DNA from 2 places in the Spectribacter acetivorans genome. Region 2 is predicted to be linked to the other one. Evidence: riboswitches for the same ligand, from Rfam matches in the RefSeq annotation. Region 2 holds a riboswitch; the other holds the start of a gene.

The links. A riboswitch is a leader RNA that binds a small molecule or an ion and turns the genes downstream of it on or off. The one in region 2 is predicted to bind S-adenosylmethionine.
Region 1: another riboswitch for S-adenosylmethionine. It lies ahead of RM531_RS00555 (O-succinylhomoserine sulfhydrylase); the one in region 2 lies ahead of metK (methionine adenosyltransferase).

What each region holds. Positions count from the first base shown of each region.
Region 1 covers NZ_JAVRHY010000001.1:113,631-117,847, reverse strand. The annotation lists gene RM531_RS00560 (ferritin-like domain-containing protein) at 1-264, opposite strand, end outside; gene RM531_RS00555 (O-succinylhomoserine sulfhydrylase) at 281-1,477, opposite strand; SAM riboswitch at 1,536-1,612, opposite strand; gene purF (amidophosphoribosyltransferase) at 1,663-3,174, opposite strand; gene RM531_RS00545 (CvpA family protein) at 3,177-3,722, opposite strand; gene RM531_RS00540 (SPOR domain-containing protein) at 3,785-4,217, opposite strand, start outside.
Region 2 covers NZ_JAVRHY010000025.1:1,561-5,777, reverse strand. The annotation lists partial or broken gene RM531_RS15685 (IS3 family transposase) at 1-98, opposite strand, end outside; gene RM531_RS15680 (hypothetical protein) at 826-1,215, opposite strand; gene RM531_RS15675 (hypothetical protein) at 1,449-1,730, shown strand; gene metK (methionine adenosyltransferase) at 1,724-3,010, opposite strand; SAM riboswitch at 3,176-3,252, opposite strand; gene RM531_RS15665 (hypothetical protein) at 3,309-3,785, opposite strand; gene RM531_RS15660 (hypothetical protein) at 3,954-4,217, shown strand, end outside.

The DNA.
Region 1 (4,217 bases), on a different contig from region 2:
GGTGAAACGCCAGGCGGCGTCCAGTCCCAGGTTGATGGCATTGAACTCGATGTGGGCGATGGCGTGGACCAGCGCGGCCCGGCCCTCGACCGTGCCCAGACCCCGCCGCGGCAGTTTCGCCGGGTGCACCAGCAGCGGGCGGGACGGCTGCCCGGGGACCGGAATGGCCGGCGATTCGCCGGTTTCGTCGGCCAGCATGCCGGCATCCTCGGCCGCCAGTTCATCGACCCGGCGACACTTGTCCGCCGGGTCGACGGCCATCAGGGCCGAATGGATGTCGTCACGCGTCAAGAGCGGCCAGCCCCGGTTCGAGATCGGCGATGATGTCCTCGACGTTTTCCAGACCGGCCGAAATCCGCACCAGCCCATCGCCGATGCCGGCGCGAGCGCGTTCCTCGGCGGAAATCCGCGAATGGGTAGTACTGGCCGGGTGCACGATGGTGGTCCGGGTATCGCCCAGATTGGCCGTGATCGACAGCATGCGGGTGCCGTTGATCACCCGCCAGGCCCCGGCACGGCCGCCGGCCACCTCGAATGCCAGAATGCCCCCGAAGCCGGTCTGCTGACGGCTCGCCAGCTCGTGCTGGGGATGCGACGCCAGCCCGGGGTAATGCACCCGTGTGACGCCCGGTTGCGCCTCCAGCCAGGTCGCCAGCGTCTGGGCGTTCTCGCTGTGGGCACGCATGCGCACTTCCAGGGTTTCCAGCGCCTTGTGGAAAATCCAGGCATTGAACGGGCTCATCGCCGGCCCGGCCGTGCGCAGGAAGCCGAACACCTTCTCGCCCACGGTCTCGGCGTCCCCGATCACCGCGCCGCCCAGCGCCCGGCCCTGGCCGTCCAGGAACTTGGTGGCGGAATGAATGACGATATCGGCGCCGAAATCGAACGGTTTCTGCAGCGCCGGGGTGCAGAAGCAGTTGTCTACCACCAGCCAGCAGTCGTGCTCACGGGCGATCTGGGCCAGCGCGGCGATATCCACCACCTCGGTGAGCGGATTCGACGGGGTCTCCACGAACAGCATCCGCGTGTCGGGCGTGACCGCCTCGCGCCAGGCGTCGACATCCGTGGTAGCCACGTAACTGGTGCGGATGCCCAGCTTGCCCAGGTAGTTGTTGAACAGGCTGATGGTGGAGCCGAACAGGGTGTTGGCGGCCACGATGTGATCGCCTTGCTCCAGCAGTCCGAGGCAGGTGGACAGGATCGCGGACATGCCTGACGACGTGGCCACGCAGCACTCGCCACCTTCCATCGCCGCCAGCCGTTCACCGAAGGCGCGGACGGTGGGATTGGTGAAGCGCGAGTAGATGTTGCCCGGCTCGTCGCCGGCGAACCGTGCGGCAGCCTGGTCGGCCGAATCGAACACGAAACTGGACGTGGCGAAGATGGGTTCGCTGTGCTCACCTTCGGGCGTGCGACTATGGCCGGCCCGCACGCCGCGGGTGGCGGTGCCCCAGGTGGGTTGGTCGTTCTCATTCATTTCGATCACCCGTTACAACACGATAAGACATTGTCTGCGGGCACAAAAAAACCCGCGTGCGAAGCGGGTCATGCCCGATTTAGCAGTATTTATTACGCGCCCGCAAGCTGGTCACAAATCGGCGCACTTCGCTAGTAAAGACTAGCCCTGCCCCGGCAGCCGGGTCAAGTTGATGCGGATCGGGTTCAGCGCGCGTTATGCAGTTCGATCACCGCGCCCGGGGCGCTGCGGCGCTGCTCCTTGGCCGAATCGGAGCGGAACAGCTCCAGTTGCGACAGGTAGTCATCGTTGATATCGGCGGTGACGTAATCGCCGGTGAATACCGAATCCTCGAACCGCTGGATATGCGGATTGCCCTTCTGCACCGCCCGGCGCAGGTCGTCCATGTCCTGGTAGATCAGACGGTCGGCGCCGATGATGCGGCAGATTTCGTCCTCGTCGTAGCCATGCGCCACCAGTTCACTGGCCGAGGGCATATCGATGCCGTAGACGTTGGGATAGCGCACCGGGGGCGCGGCGGAGGCGAAGTAAACCTTGTTGGCGCCCGCTTCGCGGGCCATCTGGATGATCTGCTGCGAGGTGGTGCCGCGTACGATGGAGTCGTCCACCAGCAGCACGTTCTTGCCGGCGAACTCCAGGTCGATGGGGTTGAGCTTCTGGCGCACGGATTTCTTGCGCTGCTGCTGCCCCGGCATGATGAAGGTACGCCCGATGTAGCGATTCTTGATGAAGCCCTCGCGGTACTTCACGTCCAGCTGGGCCGCCAGTTCCACCGCGGCGGTACGGGAGGTCGAGGGGATCGGGATCACCACATCGATATCGTGGTCCGCCCATTCCCGCCTTATCTTGTCGGCCAGATAGGTGCCCATGCGCAACCGCGACTTGTACACGTACACGTTGTCGATCACCGAATCCGGCCGGGCCAGGTAGACATATTCGAAGATGCAGGGCGACACCACCGGCTTTTCGGCGCACTGGCGCACGTGGAGCTGGCCGTCGAGGGTAATCACCACCGCCTCGCCCGGCTGGATATCGCCGATCAGTTCGAACCCTAGCGCATCCAGCGCCACGCTTTCCGAGGCCACCATGTAATCGGTGCCCGTCAGCCCGGTACGCTTGCCGTAGACCACCGGCCGGATGCCGTTCGGGTCACGGAAGGCCACCAGCCCGTAGCCGGTGATCATGGCCACTGCCGCGTAGGCGCCGCGGCAGCGACGGTGCAGGGCCGCCACCGACTCGAATACATCGTTCTCGTTGAGCGTCAGCCCGCCGCGAAGCATCAGTTCGTGGGCGAACGCGTTGAGCAGGATCTCGCTGTCGGAATCGGTATTCAGATGGCGACGGTCGGCGCGGAACAGGGCCTCGCTCAGCTCGCCGGCATTGGTGAGGTTGCCATTGTGCGACAGGCAGATGCCGTAGGGGGTGTTCACGTAGAACGGCTGGGCCTCGGCCGAGGATTCCACCCCCGCCGTGGGATAGCGCACATGGCCGACCCCGGCATTACCCTGCAGGCGCACCATGTGCTCGGTACGGAAGACATCCCGCACCAGCCCATTGTCCTTGCGCAGATGCAGACGGCCGTCCTGGGTGGTAATGATGCCGGCGGCATCCTGCCCGCGGTGCTGCAGGACGGTCAGTGCATCGTAGATGTCCTGATTGACCGGCCCCTGGGCGACCATTCCGGCAATTCCACACATGGTTAGGCGTTGTCTCCCGTGTCGTTGGTTGGGACCGACTCGTCGGTAGGCACCGTCGGATCGAAGCGGATTTCCGAGGCCAGTTCTTCCGGCAGCCAGTCCCGAAGCCAGACGGCGCCCCGCTCCAGATGCCCGACGAACAGCGACTGATCCCACCAGTCGTCCCGGGGCACCGGCGTGAGCCCGGCAATGAGCACCAGCAACACCAGCAACGCAGCCCCGCGCAGCACCCCGAACAGACCGCCCAGGCCGCGATCGGTGCCGGCAAACCCGGTTCGGTCGACCAGCCCGGCCATCAGGTGATTGAATACCGCCCCGATAATGAGCACGGCGATGAACAGCACCCCGAAGGCCACGGCCAGACGCGCGGAACCCACGGAGATCCAGCCTTCAAGCATGCCGGCGGCCGGCGTGGCAAAGCGGAATGCCAGCCAGAAGGCCACGATCCACGTGGCCAGACCAATCGCCTCGCGAAAGAAGCCACGGAAGAACCCGACCATGGCCGAAACGGCGATCACGGCCAGAATCGCGTAGTCGATCCAGATCACCGGCGGCTACCGCTGCGAGGGCGTCATGACGCGGATGTTACCAGACCGGAGACACAGCCGGCCTATTCGGCCGACTGTACCTGCGGCTGGTGTCCCGCCCCGCGCAGCTTGACCGCGGCGTGCTCGGCCTCGGCCTCACTGCCAAACGGACCGACCCGCACCCGGTAGAACGTACGCTCACCCACCGCGGCCGGCTGATAGAACGCCGGAAAGTCGGGATTCAGTTCCGCCGCCAGGCTGCGCGCATTGGCCTCGTCGCCGAAGCTGCCGACCTGGACAACCCAGTCTCCCGCGGGTGTCTGCTCGCGACGCAAGCTGGTTGCGGCCGGAGGCGCCTCGGCGGGCTCGCTTTCGGGCTCGGGCTCGGGCTCGGGTTCCGGATCTGGCTCGGGTTCCGGCTCGGGTGCCGGTTGCGGCTCGGGCTCGGGTGCGTCGGGCGTTTCCTGCTTCGGTTGCGATGCCGGTGGCTCTGTCTCGCCAGACTGGTCCCGGGCA
Region 2 (4,217 bases):
CATGCGTAGTACCCGCTTGGTGCCACGTCCAGCAACCGGCACATCATGCGAATCTTGTACTTGCCATGGTTGGCCTTGATGAATTCGTACTTGCGACGAACGTCGCCGGATCCATTCTTCCTGGGCACATTTCACCTCGGGCTTTATGGCCTTAAGCGTTACAGTGTCCAAGAAACCCTGGGAACTCCACCGCAGTCGCGACGCGCATTGAGACGATAGCGTACTAGAGGTCTCTTTTATCGGACGTTAGATTCTGAGTAGGTATCAAAGGAAATATGAACTCAAGATTTGTGCCCATTACAGTGGCGATATTATCATTCGGATTAGCTGTATTTCTAGTTTTGTACTTCAATAGTGTCTGGCGCTGGGTTGTTGCAAGCCCGCTTTTGGTGCTTGTGACGTGGCCAGCCTTAAAAATTGGTTTATTTGCGCCCCAAACAGAAGTGGACAAAATGACCGGCGCAGATAAGCTAGATACCCCTATAAACCCGTACTTGCTAGCTATAGAGATGATTTCTTTCAGTCGATATATTCTCTATATATTGGCTGCTTACATTGGCTTCACAGAATCTCCTTTCTACTTTGTTCTGCCACTAGCAGCTATTGTGTGCATACTGAAGTCATTCAACCCCGTCAGGTTTAACCTTATTAGAGATTCAAGGCGTAGAAACGGGATTTCCGGTGTTGCCAAAATGTATTCGTTTTTCTATGTACAAGATCTTATTATAGTAAGTCTTGTATATGGGCTCGGTTATTTGATAAATATGCTCTTTTGATGAAGAAGAATCTAACAATCAATTGCAGTCCGTTCCAGCCTTGGCGGGCCTACACCGCTCGCGGCCTGTGGCCGCACCGCTGAATAAATAGCGCTAGATGAAAAAACACCATGCAAGCAATCAAGCTGAGAATTATCGACAGCGCGAAGTACAGCCAGCCGGGGACCGGGAGGCGAGTGGAGGCGTTCGCTTCCAGTACGAATAGAAAACCGAACGAGAAAAACGTTGCGCATGAGCCGGCGAAATTTTCGGTAAAAAATGTCCGGATAGATGGATGCATGTCTGCGATGACCCGAAACAGATACCAGTTCAGAACGAACAGGCAGAGGGTCGTTAACGCAAAGCCCTTGTTCGCCCAATCATCGTCGGGGGGCAGGTTGCGGCTGACGAGAAAATCACCGAGCCAAGCACCAGGAAGCAAGGCCAGGAGGATAATCATGCCAAGGGCTTCAGAGTATTTTCTTTCATTTTGCGAGTATGTGTTGCGTGAGTGATTGCCGAGCTTCTCGAGCGGTCGATATATTTTTCTACGGCCTATACATGAGCGCGGAAATGCTGCGGCACCGTGGTGTGGCACCACGAAATCCAAGACGGGCGGTCGTCCGGGATCACCGTCTCTGCATCGGTGCACGCTCGACGATCCTGAGGCAACCCGGGGGGCAGGCGTACGGCGTGGTCTATTCGCTTACCCATGCTGAAATCCACGAGCTTTACCGGGACTCTGGCCTGGATGTTTACGGACCGGAAGCCGTCATCGCCGAACTCTTCGACGGCCCCAGCATCCCCGCCGTCTGCTGGATCCTGCGGGAACCCCCGTCGCCGAGCGAGCACAATCCCGATCTCGTCGAAAAGCTCGGCCGGGCGATGGCCGAGGCGGGCCTTCCCGCCATCGACCTGTCCCGGCACACGGCCGCTGCCGTGATGGGCGCGACCGCCACCGGTCAACATCAGTAGCGATTCGCCCACCAGGCGCGCATCTCGTCGCTGACCTGCCCGGCGCCATGCAATTCCTTCATGAAGCGGGACAGCTGCCGCTGCTTTTCCGGCGCGCCGGGTCCGAGCCCGAGTTCCGCCCGCAGCGCATCGACCCGGGCTGTCGATTCCCACGTAAATTCCGGCAGCTCCCGCCCGAAGTGACCGAAGGCTGCGGTTGCCGCATAGATGGGTCGCGTCAGCTCGAGGTCCCGGATGATACCCGCCGGTGACAGATCGAAGACCCGATGGACGGCCTTTTCGATGTCGGCTTCATCAACACTGGCGGTGCCATGGGTATCCACACGCACCGACACCGGCGCTGCCCGGCCGATCGCATAGGCCAGCTGCACGGTGGCCTTCGACGCCAGCTCCGCGGCCACCACCGTCTTGGCGACCCATCGCGCCGCATAGGCCGCTGACCGATCGACCTTGGTCGGGTCCTTCCCCGAAAAAGCGCCACCACCGTGCGGACAGCTGCCGCCGTAGGTGTCCACGATGATCTTGCGCCCGGTCAGCCCGGCGTCGGCATGGGGGCCGCCGGCCTCGAATCGCCCGCCGGGATTGACCAGGCACTGGGAATGGGGCCGCATCAGGGCCTTGGGCATGATCGGCGCCACGACCTGTTGCATGACCTGGTTATGGAGCTCGATCTCATCCAGGGTGCCATCGGTCTGGGTGGAGACCACTACGGTTTCAATAGTCGCCGGGCGTCCGTCCTCATAGCCGAGCGTGACCTGGGCCTTGGCGTCCGGCCGCAGCCAGGGCAGGGTGCCGTCCCCGCGTAGCCGCTTGTGCTGCTGCATGATCCGGTGTGCCAGGCGGATGGCCAGTGGCATCAGCTCCGGTGTCTCGTCACAGGCGTATCCGAACATCAGGCCCTGATCGCCGGCCCCGAGTTCGCCATCCTCGTGAACGACGGCCCCGGCGATCTCCACCGACTGGCCGTGCACCCGCAGGAGCACCTCGCAGCGGTCGGGGTCGATGCCGGGAAAGCTGTCGTCGTAGCCGGTCTCGCGCAGGACGCCACGGACCAGCCCGTCCAGCTCGCCGCGCAGCTGCTCGAAGTGCCGGTCGTCGCGAAAGCCGAACTCCCCGGCCACCACCACGAGGTTGTCGGCCAGCAGGGTCTCGCAGGCGACCCGCGCGTGGGCGTCCAGCGTCAGACAGCGGTCGAGTACGGTATCCGAGATGCGGTCGGCCAGCTTGTCGGGGTGGCCGTCGGAGACCGACTCGGAGGTGAAGAGATAGCGCTGCGTCATGATCCGATTCCTCGTCCCCGAACAGAAACACCGGCAGGTGTCGGTCGGGGAGTGAACCGGATACCGCCGCTTTAGCCGTACTTGTATCCCGCCCGCAAGTTGGTACTTAAATCGGCGGCTGCCCGGCATCCGGACAATAAAAAACCCGCTCAGCGAATACGCCAAAGCGGGCCTTTTCAGGTCGCTTTAGCGGCATTTGTTACGCGCCCGCAATCTGAGCTCAAATCGGCGCAAAGTGAAGACTAGCAGCGCTACCGAGGCCCTGCAAATGCGTCGCCGAGATTGGACGGGCCCGTGTTCAGGGCAACACCGCCATCAGATCATCCAGGTGCTGCCACTCGAACTCGCGCTTGATTTCGTATCGCACGAGCACCCAGAAGTCCGGCTTGGGCTCGCCGGACTCGGCCTCGAGCCAGGCTCTGGCGTCATCCAGGCAATCGCGGAGGGTGGCAGCAATCAGCGACCAGTCCGGCTTCGGATCGTATTCGTAGCGCGAATAAACCAGCCAGCTGGGCGAAGTGTGACCGTGGAAGGCGTGGTCTGCCAGCTGCGGGGTGGGGTAGCACTCGCGGAACCGGGGATGGAGGCTGCCGTAATGCTGATGCACGAACTGATCGACGAACACCAGGCTGAGCATGACCGCCCGCATGCGACTGCGGTCTCTCGACCGACGAATGACCTGCTCGGTGCCGCACTGGCAAATTCTCGTGCGCTCCCGATCCTTGAGCGGCTGCGACTCAAACCAGGCGAATGTTTCCGGCAGGGAGGTGGCCATATCTGATCTCTCCGTGACGTTTCCTGGGCTGTCTCGACACGCCTTGTCGGATTGATCTGCCGACAATGGACAGCGCGCAGCAAACGTCTCAGGGTGAGCGGTGTCTACCGGGCAGCCTGACGCGAAAATTGCCAAGCGGCTAGTCTCGACGTCTCGGGAGCGGATGCCATGAGCCAGATCAACCGATTGAAAGAACCCGCATTGCAGCTCCTGTCATTGCTAGTCGCGGGCGTGCTCCTGAGCGGCTGCGTTGCGACCGGTGAGCCCCGCATGCGGACCCTCTCGGAATTCCAGTACGGCGACCGCGATACCGGGACTATCCGTGACAGTAGCTACCAGCGGCAGGGTGATATCCAGCAGCGGGGCGACGACTACGTCATTCGCGATAACCAGTATCGGGTGAAGTATCGCCTCGACCGGCGGGATGACGGC